DNA from 2 places in the Pseudoduganella sp. SL102 genome. Region 2 is predicted to be linked to the other one. Evidence: riboswitches for the same ligand, from Rfam matches in the RefSeq annotation. Region 2 holds a riboswitch; the other holds the start of a gene.

Region 1 (9,835 bases), 3.2 Mb from region 2:
CACCGCGAGCACTTCGCCTGCCGAATGGACGGCGCCGCGCGAACCTTTGCGGCTGCCCTGGGCCACGACCAGCCTGGTATTGCCAACCCACGCGTACTGCAGGGGTAACAGCGGCGCCTTCATCGGCATCAGGCTCTCGACGGTGAGCTCGGGCAAACGATAGATACCCAGCGCATCGACTTTGCGGCCATCGTGCACCGTCGTCGTGGCTGCCGCGAGATGTTTTCCGTCCGGTGATATCCGCGGTGCGGCAGATGGTTCTGCGCCGATGAAGGTCTCGATGGGCAGCGGTGTCGACACCGCTGGCGTTGCGGCAATCGCCGCGAACGGCAGCAGGGCGAGGAGAGCGGGCAGGCAAGTCATGGGTTCCTTATTTTGCGGAAATTATAGTTGTTATATAGAATTTTCACAATTGCAACAGCGAGCAGCGGCGCCGCTGGTTCATCTCCCACCCCCATGGCATAATCCGCCGTCCTCCAGAGCGCTGCCTCATGAACGAAACCCTCAACCTGCTCGGCCTGTCCACCACGCCGCTCGAACTGCTGTCCTTTGTGCTGTCGATCGCCACCGTCTGGCTGAACATCCGCCAGAACCACTGGGCATGGCTGTTCGCGATCCTGTCTTCCGCGCTGTACGGCGTGGTGTTCTTCCAGGCGAAGCTGTATGGCGACATGGGCTTGCAGCTGGTGTTCATCACCGTCTCGGTGTGGGGCTGGTACCAGTGGCTGCACGGCGACGACACGCATGCGCGGCTGCCGGTCACGCAGCTGGCGTGGCGGGGCAGGGCGGCCGCGGCGCTGGGCTGGCTCGCGGGATTCGCCGCGCTGGCGTGGTTCCTGATGACGTTCACCGATACCGACGTGCCGTTCGCGGACGGCTTCCTCACGGCCGGCAGCCTGGTGGGCCAGTTGCTGCTGTCGCGGAAAAAACTGGAGAACTGGCACGTGTGGATCATCGTCGACGTGCTGTACGTGGCGCTTTACGTGCACAAGGGCCTGATGCTGACCGCGCTGCTGTACGGGCTGTTCGTGGCGATGGCGGCGATCGGCCTGCTGGCGTGGCGCAAGTCGATGCTGGCCGAACAGCGCGCCAGCGAAGCGATGGTGCTGCGATGAGGACGATGCGCATCGCGATCGTCGGCAGCGCTTCATCCGGCAAGACCACGCTGGCCCAGGCCCTGGCCGGGCACTATCGCGATGTGTGGGTGCCCGAATACCTGCGCGAGTTCGTCGAACAGCGCCAGCGCGTGCCGGTCGAAGCCGACCAGCTGCATATCGCCGAAACCCAGGCCGCGCGCGAAGACCTCGCCATGGCGCGGGCCAGCCGCTTCCTGTTCTGCGACACCACGCCGCTGATGACGGCCGTGTACAGCCGCCACTACTTCGGCCGCATCGACCCGCGCCTGGCGGCGCTGGTGGCCGCGCGCGGCTACGACGTCACGTTCGTCTGCGCGCCGGACATGCCGTGGAAGCCGGACGGCCTGCAGCGCGAGCCGGAAGACCAGAGTGCGGCCGTGAACGCGATCCTGTCGGAGGAACTGGCCGCCCGCGCGATCGCCCACGTGCGCATCAGCGGACCGCTGGCGCAGCGGCTGCGGCAGGTGGAAGAGGTGCTTGGCAGCGCCTGAGCCCGTGTCATGGTGCCTGGAAGGAGTGACGCCTTGCAAGGCGTCACCGCATGGCAGGCAAGGAGCGGTGCTCCTTGAAGGCCCTGCAATGCCACGCTGACACGAGCTCAGACGGGGGAGCCGTCAGAAGTCCAGCTGCGCCGATACCCGGAACGTGCGGCCCAGGCCGGGTATCAGGTAGCCGCCCAGGTCCGGCGTCACGTCGCGCCAGTAGAATTTGTCGAGCGCGTTGCGCACCTGCGCGCGCAGCATCAGCGGCATGCCGTTCACGCGCGTCACGTAGGAAGTGCCCAGGTTCAGCAGGTGGTACTTCGGCACGAATACCCGGTTCTCTTCGTCGAACGCCTTCTTGCCGGCGAACTGCCAGTCGCCGTTCACCTTGAATGCCGGCGACAGGGCGTACTCGGCGAAGACGGTGGAGCGGATGGCCGGCACGTTCGTCACGCGCTTGCCGTCGTAGATGGCCTGGCCGGTGCCGCCCTGTTTCGTGCTCAAGGCGGCCAGCGAGGCGCCGACCGTCAGCTCGCGCGTGGCCTTGCCCTGTGCCGAGAACTCGACGCCGCGGTGCTGCGCCTCGCCATTGCGCACGAAGGTGTTGGTGGCATCGATGTATTCCAGGCCTTTCTCGATCTGGAACAGCGCGGCGGCATAGCTGATGCCGCCGAACAGCGCCTTGGCGCCGATCTCCACCTGCTTCGACGTCGACGGCGCCAGCGCGCGGTTTTCGTTGACAGTCTGTAGCGGCGCGATGCCGCCGTGCTGCAGGCCGCGCGCGTAGCTGGCATACAGCGCCACGTCGCTGCGCGGGCTGTACACCAGCGACACGTTCGGCAGCCAGAAGTTGGCGCTGCTCGGTGCCACGCCGGCTTCGTCGCGCTTCAGTTTCACGTAGCGCGCGCCGGCATGGAGCGCCAGTTCGCCGGTGAGGTTCACGATGTCCTGCACGAACAGGGCGCGTTCGTTGTCCTTGCGCTGCACGGATGCGGGGCCGGTCGACAGGTCGCTGCGCGGCGGCACCACCACCGGATGGTAGATGTTGCTGGTGCCGGCATACTCGTAGACATCCTCGCCCCAGCTTTCCTTGTTGCCGTAGTAGGCGAAGCCGGTGGACAGCTCGTGCGACAGCGTGCCGGTGGCGAAGCGGCCCTGCAGCATGGCCTGCGCGGCCAGCGGCTTCTTCTGTTCGCCCAGGCTGCGGTAGTCGTACACATCGTAGTCGCCATTGCCGCAGAAGCCCGGGTACAGTTCCTGGGCCGAGCAGCCGTACGGGAAGGCGGTGTAGTCGTCGCGCTTGAACACGTGGCGGTTCGCCTTCACTTCCAGCTTCCAGTCCGGCGCCAGCTGGTACTGGAAGCGCGCGCCGAAGTTCATGCTTTCGGTGGCCACCGGGTAGCTCCATGGCTGGTCGTTCAGCAGCGTGGCGGGATCCACCGCCGGCAGCGAGACGTTATCGATCAGCTGGAAGCCGGGCGCCGACACCTGCGATTTCTTCTGGTAGTCGGCATCGACCTGCAGCAGGGCCTGCGGGGAAATCTGCCAGTCGAATGCGCCGGAAACGAAGCTGCGCCGGCCATCCGCGCCATCCACGTAGGAGCGCAGCCGTTCGCCGGCCAGGTTGATGCGGTAGCCGAAGCGGCGGTCCTCGAAGCGGCCGCCCAGGTCGACGGTGCCCAGCAGGCTGCCCCGTTCGCTCACTTCGAACAGCACCGAGCGCAGCGTGGTGCTGGTGGGGCGTTTCGTCACGTAGTTCACCACGCCACCCGGTGCCGCGATGCCTGCCGTGATGCCGGCCAGGCCCTTCTGCACTTCGAAGCGCTCCTTGTTTTCCAGCGGGATCTGGGTATCCGCCGAAATCGCCAGGCCATCCTTGCGGTAGCTGTTCGCATTGTCCAGCTTGAAGCCGCGGATCGAGAACTGTTCGGCGTAGCCGACCGCGTTGTAGGCGTCGCTGATGCTGGCATCGTAGCGCGCCGCGTCCGTGGTGGAGCGGATGTTCAGCGCCTGCATCTGCTCGCGCGTGATCACGCTGACGGAGGCGGGCGTCAGCAGCAGGGGCCGTTCCGAGAAGCCGGCGACGGAAGCGCTTTCCGCGGTCCCGCGCACCGCGGTGATGACGATTTCCGTCATCGCGGGTTCGCTGGTGCCGGTCGTGCCCTGCTGGGCAAGTGCGGGGAAAGCCTGCGCGATGGCCAGCGCGGCGGCGGATACGGCGAAAGTGGTCTTGTTCATCGAGGTGCTGTTGTCGTTCTCGTTCGTTATCGAACCAGCGAGGAGCACACCCGGGAAGTGCTGCGACCGGCTCCGAGGGGGAGAGTGACGAGCACCGTACTGCGCTTTCCTTCGCTGGCATTATCCAGATCAGGTACGAAGGGTATCTCTCACCCGGATCATGCAAGCATGCCCAGGACCCCTAGCGAAGGCGGAAGCTTATCACATTTGAATGCAATGTCGTGCGCCATCCGTCCGGCGCCATTGTTATACTTGTGGAAACATGGACTCCGACCGACAATACCGGTTTTCCATGCCACGCCGACAGGAGGGCGCCATGACGCAGGAACATGTCGTTGAAAACCGCGAGAGCCTGGATGCCCAGGTGCTCGACATGCATCGCGCGCTGACGTCGCTGATCGACCGGCTGGGCGCGCTGGACATGGCGAACCAGCGTTGCGCGGCCTGCACCGACCCGGAACTGAAGCTCGTGCTGGCCAGCCAGCGCGACAGTGCCCGCAAGCACGTGGCCATGCTGATCGAGTGGGCGCGCCGGCGCGACCCGAAGCTGGACAAGGAATTGCGCGATGCGCTGTTCAAGGCCGGCCCGATCGCGGCCCAATACCGCTACGACGAGAACATGTAAGGCAGTCCACATAATGAGAATCGAATGAAGCAGCCGTACCACGAAGGAAGCTGGTTTGCCGTTCCGCTGATTAACGGCGGCTACGCGGCCGGGCTCGTTGCCCGCATGTCGCCCCAGGGGAAGATCATGCTGGCCTATCTGTTCGGACCGAAACGGGCCACCATGCCCACGCTGGCCGATGTGCAGGGCCTGAAGGCGGGCGACGCCGTCAAGGCGATCCGCACCGGCGACATGGCGCTGGCCAACGGCCGCTGGCCGGTGCTGGGCGAAGCCGGGCATTTCGAACGCAACGACTGGCCGGTGCCGGTGTTCATCCGCCGTTCGGACGCGCTGAAGCGCGCCTGGCAGGCCACCTATGCGGACGATCCCGCCAAGCCGGAGCGCGAAGTATCGGTGCCGTATGAAACGGCGGGCCTGGAAAGCGATTCGCTGTACGGCTACGGCTCCACCGAGCTGCTGTTGACCAAGCTGCTCGAACAGGACCAGGACAGCGCCGGAACAGGGCCAGTACAGGGCTAGGACAGCTTCAGGACAGGGCTGGAACAGGGCTGGAACAAGAGGCTGGAACACGGCCTGGAAGGAGAGGGCGATGCACCAGGGAGGCTGCTTCTGCGGTGCCGTGCGCTACCTGGTCACGGCCGAACCGTTCAACAGCACGCTGTGCCACTGCACCATGTGCCGCCGCGCCAGCGGCGCGCCGTGCGTGGCATGGTTTTCAGTGCCCCGCGCCGGCCTGCATTTCACGGCCGGCAGCCTGGCTTACTATGCGTCGAGCGCCGGCGTGCAGCGGGGCTTCTGTGCCGGTTGCGGCACCCAGGTCACCTTCGAGGATGCGCGCTGCCCGGGCGAACTCGATGTCACCACGGCCAGCCTGGACGACCCGGAGCTGGTGCCGCCCGGTGACCATACCTATATGCAGAGCCACCTGCGCTGGCTGCAGCTGGCCGATACCCTGCCACGCTACCTGCGCACGCGCGGCGAAAGCGTGCGCGACATCCCATCGTAAGGGCGCTCATCCAGCGTCCCGACCGGCGTTCGCCGCCAGCACCGGACAAGCCGCCGCGCGCGACACCAGCAGCGTGCGTTCGCGTTCGTTCTGCGTCAGTTCGGCGGCGCGCAGGAATTCGGCGCGCGCCTCGTCCAGCCGGCCCAGCTTGAACAGGAAGTCGCCGCGCACGCTGGGCAGCAAGTGGTAGTTGCGCAGCGCCGGTTCGTCGACCAGCGTGTCGGCTACTTCGAGGCCGGCGGCGGGGCCGAAGGCCATCGCCACCGCTACCGCCCGGTTCAGCTCCACCACCGGCGACGGCGCCAGCTGGGCCAGGCCGTCATACAGCGCGGCGATGCGTTCCCAGTCCGTGTCGGCCGCCTTGCGGGCACGCGCATGGCAGGCGGCGATCGCGGCCTGCAGCCCGTACGGTCCCAGGCTTTTACCGGGCTGGCTGGCACGCTCCAGGGCGGCGAGGCCGCGGCGGATCAGCAACTGGTCCCAGCGCGCGCGGTCCTGGTCGAGCAACAGCACCGGCGAGCCATCCGGCGCCAGGCGGGCGCGGGCGCGCGACGACTGGATTTCCATCAGCGCCACCAGGCCATGCACTTCCGGTTCGTGGGGCGCCAGGCCAGCCAGGATGCGGCCCAGGCGCAGCGCCTCGTCGCACAGCGCGGGCCGCATCCAGTCGGTGCCGGCGCTGGCCGAATAGCCTTCGTTGTAGATCAGGTAGATCACTTGCAGGACGGAAGACAGCCGCTGGACCAGTTCCTGCCCCACGGGCACCTCGAACGGCACGCGTGCTTCCGCCAGCGTGCGCTTGGCCCGCACGATGCGCTGCGCCACCGTGGGCTCGGGCACCAGGAAGGCGCGCGCGATTTCATCCGTCGTCAGGCCGCCCAGCAGCCGCAAGGTGAGCGCCACCCGGCCTTCGGTCGGCAGCACCGGGTGGCAGGCGATGAAGACGAGGCGCAGCAGGTCGTCGCCGATGCGGTCGTCCAGCGCCCGGTCCAGCGCCTGCTCCTGGTTGTGCGCGGCATCCTCGAGCAGGCTTTCGATTTCATAGGTGAGCTGCGGTTCGCGGTCCTGCGCCAGCTTGCGGTGGCGCAGGTGATCGAGCGCGCGGTTTTTCGCGGTGGCCATCAGCCATGCCGCCGGATTGTCCGGCGTGCCCGTGTCGGGAAAGCTGGCCGGCCAGGTTTCCAGGGCGGCGACCAGCGCCTCCTGCGCCATTTCCTCGGCCAGGCCGACGTCGCGCAGCAGGCGCGCCAGCGCGGCGATGATCTTCGCCGATTCGATGCGCCACACCGCCTCGACGGTGCGATGGACCCGCTCGTTCAATGCGCGGCCGGCCCGGGAGGCGGAGCGGCCACCGCGCGCAATTCCAGGCTCACCTCGGGCCAGGGGAAGGGATAGCTTTCCACCCATGCGATGGCTTCGGCGCGGCTGGCGGCCTGGATCAGCCAGAAGCCGGCGATGAGTTCCTTGATCTCGGTGAACGGACCGTCGACGACCGTCGGCCGGCCGCCCTTGAACTTGACGCGCGCGCCTTTCGCCGTGGGTTTCAGGCCGTCGCCCGCCAGCAGCACGCCGGCCTCGGCATCGTGCGCATTGCGCGCATTCATGCGGGCGATGACTTCAGGCGGCGGCATGTCGTCCGCTTCCAGGCCGGGGCTGGAGCGCAGCAGTACCGCGTATGGCGTCAATTGGGGCGGCGATTGCGTGTCGATGCCGGCGCAGCCGCCGGAACAGCCGGTTTCACGCACTTCCAGCACCGCGCCGCCCTCGGCATCGGCGGTGGGCCATTGCAGGGCCCACGCGATCGCCGCTTCCTTCGATGGCACGTCGATGATGGCGAAGCCGGCCGCCAGTTCGCCGGCGGGGAATGGACCGTGTTCGATCGTCCAGGCGCCGGCACGGCGATGCAGGCGCGCTGCCTCGCCACCGGGATGCAGCCAGCGGGCGCCCGGCACCGCGCCTGCCAGGTTGGCGGCCAGCGGCGCGGCTGGAAAATCAGCGCTTTCCGAAGCGGCGTCGGCGCGCCGTATCACCATGAAATGCATCCCATTCTCCTCTACGTCGGTGAAGGAAAAATCAGGCCGGATCGGCCGCCAGGCGCTCGCGCAGCCGGTCCTCCTGTTCGCGCAGTTCCGGCGTGAATTCGGCGCCGAAATCCTCCGCCTCGAAGACCTGGCGGATCTCGACTTCATCGCCGTCTTCCATCGGCGCACGCTTGAGCCATTCGATCGCCTCTTCGCGCGACTTTACCTGAATCAGCCAGAATCCCGCAACCAGCTCCTTGGTTTCGGCGAAGGGGCCGTCGATGACGGTGCGCTCCTTGCCGTGGTAGCGGATGCGCACGCCCTTCGAGCTGGGATGCAGGCCCTCGCCGGCCAGCATCACACCGGCATTGACGAGCTCCTCGTTGTATTTGCCCATCGCTTCGAGCAGTTCGGTGGAGGGCATCTTGCCCGCTTCGCTGGCGGCGGACGCTTTCACGATGATCATGAATCGCATGGCGCTCTCCTTACTGGGCGACTTCGGGGCAGGGCATGGCCGTCTTCGACGCTTCCAGCGCCTCTTCGGGACTGACGTCGCGGATATGCGTGGCCAGCGACCAGTTATGGCCGAACGGGTCGCGCAGCACGCCGTAGCGGTCGCCCCAGAACATGTCCTGCGGTTCCATCACGGCCTTGCCGCCTGCTTCGACCGCGCGCCGGAACGCGGCATCGACATCGGCGACGTTGTAATGCAGCGTGACGGGGGAGTTGGGCAAGTCCTGCGGGCCAATGCTGTTCCAGTCGGGAAATTCGTCGACCAGCATCACCGGCGAATCGCCGATCCGGATCATTGCATGCATCAACTTGCCGCCGCCATCGGGCACCGGCATGCGCACCAGTTCGATGGCGCCGAAGGCTTTCTTGTAGAACTCGATCGCGTCGGCCGCGCCGCGGCAGACCAGGTGCGGCGTCACGCTGGGCATGTCGGCCGGGATTTTCTGAGCTTCGTTCATGGCTATCTCCTCGATGGTGGTTAAGGAACACGAACCGCGTTCCCATACTCCCACGACGGACGGCGAAACGCCAGATCGACAAGCTGCTGAATTTTTTTTTCGTGGCGCCGGCCGGCCGCGCGTGGGCACGTGCGGCCGCCATGATGGCGCAGGCCACTGACAGGTGCTGTCAGTAGCCTGCGCGCAGGCGCCTAGGCCGCTTCCATGCTGATCTGGATCGACAGGCCGCCGCCGTCCCGATTGCTCAGCTGTAGTTCCGCGCCATGCCGTTGCAGCACGCGCTCGACGATGGCCAGGCCGAGACCGGCGCCGTTGGCCTGGCTGCGCGCTTCGTCGAGCCGGGTGAACGGTTTCAGCAACTCGGCCATCCGCTCTTCCGGCACGCCCACGCCATGGTCCTGCACGTCGATCACCACCCGCCGGGCCGTGTGCATGCCCTTGATGGTGCAGCGGATATCGATCTCGGCAAGGTCGGTGCCGGGCGTCTTGCCGTAGCGACGGGCATTCTCGATCAGGTTATGAAACACCCGCTTCAGGTCGGTGCTGTTGCCCCTGATCTGGGCGGCGCACGAGATGTCGGTGGTGACCTTCACGTCCGGCAGGCGGGAGACTTCATGCGCCACTTCCTCCAGCATGGCCGTCACGTCGATCGGCACGAAGGTGGACGATTCGGTCGGTTTCGCGTAATCGAGGAACTGGGCGATGATCGCGTCCATCTGCGCCAGGTCGGACTTCATGCCATCGCGGGCATCCGGCGCCAGGTCCGCCATCTCCACTTCCAGCTGCATGCGCGTGAGCGGCGTGCGCAGGTCGTGCGAGATGCCGGCCAGGATCACGGCGCGGTCCGATTCCACCTGCTGCAGGTCGTCCACCATCTGGTTGAAGCTGCGGTTGGCCTGCCGGATTTCCTGCGGCCCCTTTTCCGGCAGCGGCTCCGGATGGCGGCCCTGCGCGATGGCGCGGAACGCCGCCGTGAGCCGGCGCAGCGGCGCGTTGACGAGGCTGGAAATGGCGGCCGCGCCCAGCAGCGACACGAGCGAGACGACAGCCGCCCAGCCGAGCCACTGGATCCCCGTCAGCCAGGGAATGCGCTCGCGCTCGAGCATCAGCCAGTAGGCGTCTTCGCCGATATTGAAACTGACCCAGAAGCCGCGCATGCCGTTCACGCGCGCCGAGAAGCGGGTGCTCTTGCCCAGCTTGGCCTTGACGAGCCGTTCGATGTCCGGCATCAGCGCGATGTCCGGCGGTGGGTCGACTTCGTCGTTCTCTTCCAGCAGGAAGACGCGGATGCCTTCGTTCGACACGAGTTCGAACAGCAGCTCGGTGCGCAATTCGGGGGCGGAGTGGGTGAGCGCG
Region 2 (9,835 bases):
TCAAATATTTGTATTTATTCATTAGTGGGTTTCTGATTTTGATTGCATGATCAACAGGGGAGCTGCTGCCGTCTAATCCTGCCTGATCCAGACCTGCGAACGTCCCAGCATGGGCACGCCGAGATAGCCGCGAACCTCGAGTTTCGCGCCGCCATCGAGCAATTTCATCCTGCTCTTGTACACCTTGCCATTCTCCGGATCGAGAATCGTGCCGCCACTGTAGCCGTCGCCATCCTTTTTCATGCCGTCGATGATCGACAGCCCAATGATTGGCCTGCCTTTATCCTCGCCGTCGCATTTGGCGCACACCGGGTTCTGGTCCTCGCCGGGGGCCCGATACAATTTCTCGACGCGGCCCGTCAGCACGCCGTTCGATTCGCTGATGCGAATCTCGGCTTTCGGCTTGCCGGTTCCATCGTCGATACTTTTCCACAGGCCGACGGCCGAGGTACTGCCGGCAAGCGCGGGTAAGGCGATGGTGAAAAGGGCGGCGCAGAGCAGTGCACGCATCGGGGTCTCCTTGAAATGATTGTGCGACGAGTGTAGCTCGAGTGAGTGAAAAAGCCGGCGCGGGGAACCCGGTCCGGCTTTTGCAGGATGCGGACTTGCCAGGCCCGCGCCTGGCAACCTGCTCTCGCAACTTAACTTGGCAGGGTGTCGAAAGCGGCGCGCCCCGCTGTTCAGCAGTTCAGTTCAGGCGGTTCCTGCGCCAGGCCACGAAGCACAGGCCAGCGGCGAGCATCGCGTAGGTCGAAGGTTCGGGAACTTCCGAAACAAGGGCGAACGAACCAACCGTGCCGGTCAGGTAAATGGTCTCCATGCCTCCGTTGCCGAGAATACTATGGCGCATAGCAAAGGATGGGGCCAGTTGCTTGAACGCTTCCAGGTCCAGCGCCGTATTGGTCAGCGCTTGCCCGGACTTGTCGGTCAGCTCGAAGGTGTACTCGGTATAAGCCATCACAGGCCAGTAATGGTAAGCGGTGTACGCTGCGGTAAAGCTATCGCCGCCGTAGACGCCATTCTGGGCGTCGATCACTGCGGTGTATTCGGAAGCGTTGGTGCTTTCCGTATAACCGGACTGTTCGAAATGCACGTTGTAGTTGCTTGTCGAATACCAGGCCATATACCTGTCGCTATATGGGTCGTAATAGGGGGACGATGAACTGTCGACGGTGAAGCGTGTCGTGACCACATCACCGATGGAGGTCGTCACCGTGCCCAGGTCTACCGACGATAAAGCGGAAGAGGGCAAAGCCGGGTCGCCGCGGGTGATCGAATCAATGGTGGCTTTATATTCGAAAGTGTACGATTCCGCTTGGGCAAGCGAACTGGATAATGCCAGGGCCAGCAATGCAATGTATTTCGTCGTCATGATTCTGGAGTGGTTTTGGAAGGATTTTTTATTATGGATTTGTCCTGGCACATCCGCTGCCGCGGCTTGCACTGAGCAGGAGAACAAGTCCGCATCGTTGATCGATACCGGATCGGCAACGGGACCCGGCGAGCGGCTTCCCGTATGCTACTTTCCATTAAAACATCTATGTGGATAATGTGTCAACAAGTTTAATCCGGATGCATCATTAGCGTGTAGAAGCTGACTGTCCCATGTGGCGAAAAAAAAACGGTGGGCCGGAATGACCCGGTCCACCGTCTTCAGGGCGTGCAGGAAGCTTACGCGGCCGGCAGCTTGGCGAACTGCTCGCGCAGCTTGTCGAGCGTGGCGGTGAAGTTGGCCACGCGCTCCTTCTCCTGCGCCACCACGGCGGCCGGGGCACGTGCCACGAAGCTTTCCGAGGACAGCTTGCCGGAAGCCTTGGCCACTTCGCCTTCCAGGCGGGCGATTTCCTTCGACAGGCGCTCGCGCTCGGCCTTCACGTCGATCTCCACCTTCAGCATCAGCTTGGTGGTGCCGACCACCGAAACGGCGGCCGGCGATTCCGGCAGCGCATCGACGATCTGCACTTCGGACAGCTTGCCCAGCATTTGCACGTACGGTGCGAAGGCGGCGATCTTGTCCTTGTCGGCGGCGGTCGCTTCGACGATCAGCGGCACGCGCACCGATGGCGACAGTTTCATTTCGCCGCGCAGGTTGCGGGTCGAATCCGTGAAGCCCTTCAGTTCGGCGATCCATGCCTCGGCCGCTTCGTCGATGGCCGCTTCGTTGGCGATCGGGTAGGGCTGCACCATGATCGACTTGCCTTCGGTATCGCCCTTGCCGGCCAGCGGAGCCACGGTCTGCCACAGCTGTTCGGTCACGAAAGGAATGATCGGATGCGCCAGGCGCAGCACCACTTCCAGCACGCGCAGCAGCGTGTTGCGGGTGGCGCGCTGCTGGCCTTCGGTACCTTGCTGGACCTGCACCTTGGCCAGCTCCAGGTACCAGTCGCAGTACTCGTCCCACACGAATTTATAAATTGCGGTGGCGATGTTGTCGAAGCGGTAGTCGGCAAAGCCCTTGGCCACTTCCTGCTCGGTGCGGTTGAGCAGCGAGACGATCCACTTGTCGGCCGGCGACAGGTCGGCATCGCTGGCGCTGCAATCCTTGCCCTCGGTATTCATCAGCACAAAACGAGTAGCGTTCCACAGCTTGTTGCAGAAGTTGCGGTAGCCCTCGGCGCGGCCCAGGTCGAAGTTGATGTTGCGGCCCAGCGAGGCGTAGCTGGCCATCGTGAAGCGCACCGCATCGGTGCCGTAGGCCGCGATCCCTTCGGGGAATTCCTTGCGCGTGGCCTTCTCGATCTTCTCGGCCGCGCGCGGATTCATCAGGCCCGTGGTGCGCTTGGCCACCAGTTCGTCGACGCCGATGCCGTCGATCAGGTCGATCGGGTCGAGCGTGTTGCCCTTCGACTTCGACATCTTCTGGCCCTGCGAGTCGCGCACCAGGCCGTGCACGTACACGGTCTCGAACGGTACCTTGCCGGTGAAGTGGGCGGTCATCATCACCATCCGGGCGACCCAGAAGAAGATGATGTCGAAGCCCGTCACCAGGACGGAGGAGGGCAGGAACGCCTTCAGGTCGGGCGTTTCCTCGGGCCAGCCCAGCGTGGAGAACGGCACCAGCGCGGACGAGAACCACGTGTCGAGCACGTCGCTGTCGCGGCGCAGCGCGCCCGTGCCGCCGGCGGCCTGCTGTTTGGCCAGCGCCTCATCTTCGGTGCGCGCAACGAAGATGTTGCCCGCTTCGTCGTACCAAGCCGGGATCTGGTGGCCCCACCACAGCTGGCGCGAGATGCACCAGTCCTGGATGTTGTTCAGCCACTGGTTGTACGTCGTGGTCCAGTTCTCCGGCACGAACTTGATCTCGCCCGAGGCGACCTTTTCCAGCGCCACGTCGGTGATCGACTTGCCAGGATTGAAGGTGCCTTCCGGGGCCGGCTTGCTCATCGCCACGAACCACTGGTCCGTCAGCATCGGTTCGATGACCACGCCGGTACGGTCGCCGCGCGGCACCATCAGCTTGTGCGGCTTGACCTGTTCCAGCAAGCCCTGCGCTTCCAGGTCGGCGACGATCTGCTTGCGGGCGGCGAAGCGGTCCAGGCCACGGTAGGCTTGCGGCGCATCGTCGGTGATCTTCGCGTCCAGCGTCAGGATCGACAGCATCTCCAGGTTGTGGCGCTGGCCGACCGCGTAGTCGTTGAAGTCGTGTGCCGGCGTGATCTTCACGCAGCCGGTACCGAACGCCTTGTCCACGTAGGAGTCGGCGATGACGGGGATTTCGCGATCGGTCAGCGGCAGCTTGAGCAGCTTGCCCACCAGCGCTTCATAGCGCTCGTCGGTCGGGTCGACGGCCACGGCCACGTCGCCCAGCATCGTTTCGGGACGCGTGGTCGCCACCGTCAGCGAACCGCTGCCGTCGGCCAGCGGATACTTGATGTACCACATCGAGCCGTCTTCTTCTTCCGACACCACTTCCAGGTCGGAGACGGCAGTGCCCAGCACCGGATCCCAGTTCACCAGGCGCTTGCCGCGATAGATCAGGCCCTGTTCGAACAGGCGCACGAACACTTCGGAAACGATCTTCGAGCGCGGCTCGTCCATCGTGAAGTATTCGCGGTTCCAGTCCGGCGAGGTGCCCAGGCGGCGCATCTGGCCGGTGATCGTCGAGCCGGATTTTTCTTTCCACTCCCAGACCTTTTCCACGAACTTTTCGCGGCCCAGGTCATGGCGCGAAATCTTCTGCGCGTCGAGCTGGCGCTCCACCACGATCTGCGTGGCGATGCCGGCGTGGTCGGTACCCGGGATCCAGGCCGTGTTATGGCCCAGCATGCGGTGGTAGCGGGTCAGGCCATCCATGATCGTCTGGTTGAACGCATGGCCCATGTGCAGCGTGCCCGTCACGTTCGGCGGTGGCAGCTGGATGCTGAAGGAGGGCTGCGAGAGATCCATCGAAGCGGCGTAGTAACCGCGCTTCTCCCATTCGCTGCGCCAGAACTGTTCAATGTCGGCAGGCTCGAAAGACTTGGCTAATTCCATGATCCGGGATATGTGATTTTGGCGAAAACGACCATTATAAGGGAGGGATGCGGGTAGGGATGCGGGATGGATGAGGGGAGGGATGAGGGGAGGGATGAAGCCGGGTCCTGGCAATCCATGCAGCATCGCCGATCCCAATCCCGGGAGTCACTGCAATGTTGCGGGAATGCGTTTTTGTTCGGGGGCGGGTTGCCGCGTCACTGCGCGGCCATATGAGTCAGGTTGGCGCGGGGCGGCGCGGCAAACCATGTGGCGGTGCTGAACGCCGCGATGGACGGCATCGTGGCGGCGCTTGCCGGCGCGCTCAAGCCGGTGTGCGCCGGCGTGCCGCCCGGCTGATCAGGAAGGCAGGCGCTGGAGATTGCGCCGCGTGCCGGCGGCGGCGCCGGCCTGCACCTTGAACACGGCGATCGCCTGCGCCACGCAGCGCGTCTGCTCGACCAGTTCACCGGCCGCCGCCGCGGCCTGTTCGACCAGCGCGGCATTTTGCTGCGTGATGTCGTCGATCGACGCCACCGCTTCGTTGACCTGGCCGATGCCGAGGCTCTGTTCGGTCGCCGTGTTGGAGATCTCGTTCATTACCTGCTTCACCTGCGCCACGGAGGCGATCACCTCGGCCATGATGGTGCCGGCGCTGCCGGTCAGCTGCGTGCCGGCATCCACCTTGTCGATCGACTGGTCGATCAGCGTCTTGATTTCCCTGGCGGCGGCGGCGGAACGCTGGGCCAGCGCGCGCACTTCGGATGCCACCACCGCGAAGCCGCGGCCCTGTTCGCCCGCGCGGGCCGCTTCGACGGCCGCGTTCAGGGCCAGGATATTGGTCTGGAAGGCGATCCCGTCGATGATGCCGATGATGTCGAGCACCCGGTGCGACGAGGCGCTGATGCCTTCCATCGTGGCGACCACCTGCGATACCACGTCGCCCCCCTGGCCGGCCATTTCCGAGGCGCGCTCGGCGAGCCGGTCGGCATCGGCCACGTTGGTGGCGCTTTGCCGCACGGTGGAATTGAGCTGTTCCATGCTGGCCGCCGTCTCCTGCAGGCTCGATGCCTGCGATTCGGTGCGGCCCGACAGGTCCATGTTGCCGGTGGCGATTTCGCTGGTGGCCTGTTCGATCTGCTCGAAGTTGCTGCGCACGTCGCCGATGATGCTGCGCAGGTTGATGCTCATCTGGCGCAGCGCGGCCAGCAGTTCGCCCGCTTCGTCGTCGCGTGCCGCGTCGAAGCTGGCGGTCAGGTCGCCGCCGGCCATCTGCTGCGCCAGGCGGGTGGCCGTGCGCAGCGGCGCGGTGATCGCGCCGTGCAGCGTCCAGGCCAGGTACAGCGAAGCCACTGCCGCCAGGGAGGCGATCGTGGCCAGCGCATTGCTGCCGTTGCCGCCGTTGCCAAAGAGACTTGCCGCGCAGGCCGCCAGCACCATCGCCGGCAGCACGCCGGCCATCGCCAGCCGGGCCGGCAGCGACAGGCGCAGGCGCGCACCCAGGCGCTGCAGCAGGCCGTCCGCCACCACCTTGCCGCGGCTGATGCGCAGGCCCTGCGCCTTGCCATCCTTGAAGGCCGCATAGGCCTTGCCTGCCTCGGCGACCATGTCGCGGCTGGGCCGCGTGCGCACCGACATGTAGCCGACCGGCTTGCCGTTCTCGACCACCGGCGTGACGTTGGCCAGCACCCAGTAGAAGTCGCCGTTCTTGCAGCGGTTCTTGACCATGCCGGTCCACGGGTGGCCGCGGCGGATCGCACGCCACATGTCGGCGAACGCCTCCGCCGGCATGTCCGGGTGGCGCAGGATGTTTTGCGGGGCGCCGATCAGCTCTGCCTCGGTGAAACCGGAAATACTGATGAAGTACGGGTTCGCGTAGGTGATGTTGCCTTGCAGGTCCGTCGTGGAAACGATGGTCTTGCCTTCCTCGAGAAGGACTTCATGGCCGGTAACGGGCAGGTTGGTCCGCATGTTCGCTCGCTTTCTTGTTGGATCTTCTGACAATGGATGCCGGGCATCCGGATGCGTCGCACTGGCTGGGAGACGGGTCGGCGATGCCGTGGGCATCGGTAACGGCTGGGGTGGGGCCGTCGGAAGTCGGATGCAAGCTTAGCAGAGAAGGATGGCGAAGAACAGGGAAATGTATCCTATGAGCAACACTCCTGGTGGTCTGGAATGTGCCCGTGCCGTCAGCGCGCGCCGGAACAGGCCACGCTCCACGGCAGCAGCTCGTTGCGCGTGCGGCGCACCGAGACGCGCGCTTCGCCGGCGATGTCGCTGGCGAACACCAGCACGGGCAAGCCATCCTTGCCACGGTCGAGGCCAGTGAGCCGGTAGCCGCGCGAACGCGATGGCGCGCAGGACGTGTTGCCCGCCATGAGCAGGCGGGCGCTGCCCAGGATGGATGGATATTGCTGGAGCAGCATCAGGATATCCATCTCCGCCAGCGGCTGGAACAGCCGCACCGGCGTATCGGGCTGGGCGCCGCACTGCGGGGCGTGGTGGATCCAGACCAGCGTCTGCGGCGGGCCCGATTCGCTCCAGCGCGTTTCCTTGCTGGCACGCGGATCGTATTCGTACACGGCGCGCGGCTGGCGGCACAGCGGCAGTACGGCGCGCTGCGCCGGGCCGTCGACGATGGCGGTGACACGGCGCTTGCCCCGCTTGCCGCGTTTTCCTTCTTCGCGGATCACGTTGAATTGCGGGCGCAGCAGGCCGCGGCCGGCGTGGCGCGCGCCGTACCAGTCGAAGAACGACTCCTGTTCGGCTGGCGTGGCCGTGCGCGATGAGGCATCGTCCGGTGCCGCGAATGCCGGCGCCAGTCCCACGGTGATCGATGCCGCCAGCGCGGCGGCTACCCACTTGTGCATCGTTATCCTTTCGTCGAGATACCGATTATAGGCGCTGGTGCTTGCAGTAAAGGCACGGTTCGTGTCTATAATGGCGGCGCTGCCTTCATCGAAGGCGGCAAAACGCTAGGGGTCCTGCGCGCGGTTACAGCCGTGCACGGGTGAGAAATACCCTCCGAACCTGATCTGGATAATGCCAGCGAAGGGAAGCTTAAGGATCCTGTACCCAGCCGCCCGGGTGCGCTCGTCCTCATCTCCTTTGCTGGCTCCTGCCCAAAGGAGCCATTGTTTGAACGCCCACCAGAAGTTTCTGGCCAGTACGGCCGAAGTCGACAGCGCCGCCATCGCGCCGCTGCCCAATTCCCGCAAGATCTACGTGACCGGCAGCCGGCCGGACATCCGCGTGCCGATGCGCGAAATCAGCCAGGCCGACACGTCCGCCTCGTTCGGCCATGAAGTCAATCCGCCCGTGACGGTGTACGACACCTCCGGCCCGTACACGGATCCGGACGTCTCGATCGACATCCGTGCCGGCCTGGCGCCGGTGCGCGCGGACTGGATCGCCGCCCGCGGCGATACCGAGGAACTGGCCGGCCCGACCTCGGACTACGGCAAGGCCCGCCTGGCCGATGCGTCGCTGGAAGCGCTGCGCTTCAACCTGCACCGCCTGCCGCGCTGCGCCAAAGCCGGCGCCTGCGTGACGCAGATGCACTACGCGCGGCGCGGCATCGTCACGCCCGAGATGGAATACGTAGCGATCCGCGAAAACATGCGCCGGCGCGAATACCTCGCGGCGATGCGGGAAGCCGGGCCGCTGGGCACGAGGATGGCGGAACTGCTGGGCCGGCAGCACCGCGGCGAGTCGTTCGGCGCCGCCATCCCGCAGGAAATCACGGCCGAATTCGTGCGCGAGGAAATCGCCCGCGGCCGCGCGATCATCCCCGCCAACATCAACCACCCGGAACTGGAGCCGATGATCATCGGCCGCAATTTCCTCGTGAAGGTCAATGCCAACATCGGCAACTCCGCCGTCACGTCGTCGATCGGCGAGGAAGTGGAAAAGATGACGTGGGCGATCCGCTGGGGCGGCGACACGGTGATGGACCTGTCCACCGGCAAGCATATCCATGAAACGCGCGAATGGATCGTGCGCAACAGCCCGGTGCCGATCGGCACGGTGCCGATCTACCAGGCGCTGGAAAAGGTCAACGGCAAGGCCGAGGACCTGACGTGGGAAATCTTCCGCGACACGCTGATCGAGCAGGCCGAGCAGGGCGTCGACTACTTCACGATCCACGCCGGCGTGCTGCTGCGCTATGTGCCGCTGACGGCGAACCGGCTCACCGGCATCGTCTCGCGCGGCGGTTCGATCATGGCCAAATGGTGCCTGGCGCACCACAAGGAAAACTTCCTGTACACGCACTTCGAAGACATCTGCCAGATCATGAAGGCGTACGACGTGTCGTTCAGCCTGGGCGACGGCCTGCGCCCCGGCTCGATCTACGACGCCAACGACGAGGCCCAGCTGGGCGAACTCCGGACGCTGGGCGAACTCACGCAGATCGCCTGGAAGCACGACGTGCAGGTGATGATCGAAGGCCCCGGCCACGTGCCGATGCAGCTGATCAAGGAAAACATGGACCTGCAGCTGGAGCAATGCGGCGAGGCGCCGTTCTACACGCTCGGCCCGCTCACCACCGACATCGCCCCGGGCTACGACCACATCACCTCCGGCATCGGCGCCGCGCAGATCGGCTGGTACGGCACCGCGATGCTGTGCTACGTGACGCCGAAGGAACACCTGGGCTTGCCGAACAAGGACGACGTCAAGGAAGGCATGATCACCTACAAGATCGCCGCCCATGCCGCCGACCTGGCCAAGGGCCACCCGGGCGCGCAGATCCGCGACAACGCGCTGTCGAAGGCGCGCTTTGAATTCCGCTGGGAGGACCAGTTCAACCTGGGCCTCGACCCGGACCGCGCCCGCTCGTTCCACGACGAAACGCTGCCCAAGGAATCGTCGAAGGTGGCGCACTTCTGCTCGATGTGCGGCCCGCACTTCTGCTCGATGAAGATCACCCAGGAAGTGCGCGAATACGCCGCCAGCGGCATGCAGGAAAAAGCCATCGAGTTCGTGAAGACGGGCAGCCAGCTGTACCAGAAGGCCTGAACAGCGTCGCAAACCAACAACAGGGACAGTCCCCTCAGGGGGGACAGTCCCCAGGTTTTTTACAACACTCAAACCAGCAACAGGGACAGTCCCTCCCAGGGGGACAGTCCCCAAGGTTTTTACAACAGTTGGGGTGAACTATGGAAATCGTATTGAACGGCGCGCCCCGTGCCTTGCCGCCGGGGCAGACGCTGGCGGAGCTGGTGGCGGCGCTGGAGCTGGAAGGGCAGGCGCTGGCGCTGGCGGTCAACCGCAGTGTCGTGCCGCGGCAGCGCTGGGCCGAGGTGGCGCTGCGCGCGCAAGACCGTGTGGATATCGTCCGCGCCATCGGCGGTGGATGAACAAAGGAGACAGACAATGCAAA

What was found. A riboswitch is a leader RNA that binds a small molecule or an ion and turns the genes downstream of it on or off. The one in region 2 is predicted to bind thiamine pyrophosphate.
Region 1: another riboswitch for thiamine pyrophosphate. It lies ahead of OU994_RS24000 (TonB-dependent siderophore receptor); the one in region 2 lies ahead of thiC (phosphomethylpyrimidine synthase ThiC).

Annotation. Positions count from the first base shown of each region.
Region 1 is NZ_CP115554.1:5,682,261-5,692,095, reverse strand. It holds gene OU994_RS24015 (S9 family peptidase) at 1-363, opposite strand, end outside; gene pnuC (nicotinamide riboside transporter PnuC) at 492-1,115, shown strand; gene OU994_RS24005 (ATP-binding protein) at 1,112-1,627, shown strand; gene OU994_RS24000 (TonB-dependent siderophore receptor) at 1,751-3,856, opposite strand; TPP riboswitch at 3,946-4,049, opposite strand; gene OU994_RS23995 (hypothetical protein) at 4,173-4,481, shown strand; gene OU994_RS23990 (Imm26 family immunity protein) at 4,506-5,000, shown strand; gene OU994_RS23985 (GFA family protein) at 5,071-5,487, shown strand; gene OU994_RS23980 (RNA polymerase sigma factor) at 5,494-6,807, opposite strand; gene OU994_RS23975 (YciI family protein) at 6,804-7,529, opposite strand; gene OU994_RS23970 (YciI family protein) at 7,561-7,983, opposite strand; gene OU994_RS23965 (VOC family protein) at 7,994-8,479, opposite strand; gene OU994_RS23960 (ATP-binding protein) at 8,671-9,835, opposite strand, start outside.
Region 2 is NZ_CP115554.1:1,425,451-1,435,285, forward strand. It holds gene OU994_RS06065 (PEP-CTERM sorting domain-containing protein) at 1-22, opposite strand, end outside; gene OU994_RS06070 (DUF2147 domain-containing protein) at 73-510, opposite strand; gene OU994_RS06075 (PEP-CTERM sorting domain-containing protein) at 689-1,372, opposite strand; gene OU994_RS06080 (valine--tRNA ligase) at 1,672-4,473, opposite strand; gene OU994_RS06085 (PAS domain-containing methyl-accepting chemotaxis protein) at 4,813-6,423, opposite strand; gene OU994_RS06090 (hypothetical protein) at 6,642-7,322, opposite strand; TPP riboswitch at 7,420-7,526, shown strand; gene thiC (phosphomethylpyrimidine synthase ThiC) at 7,591-9,471, shown strand; gene thiS (sulfur carrier protein ThiS) at 9,612-9,812, shown strand; gene OU994_RS06105 (thiazole synthase) at 9,829-9,835, shown strand, end outside.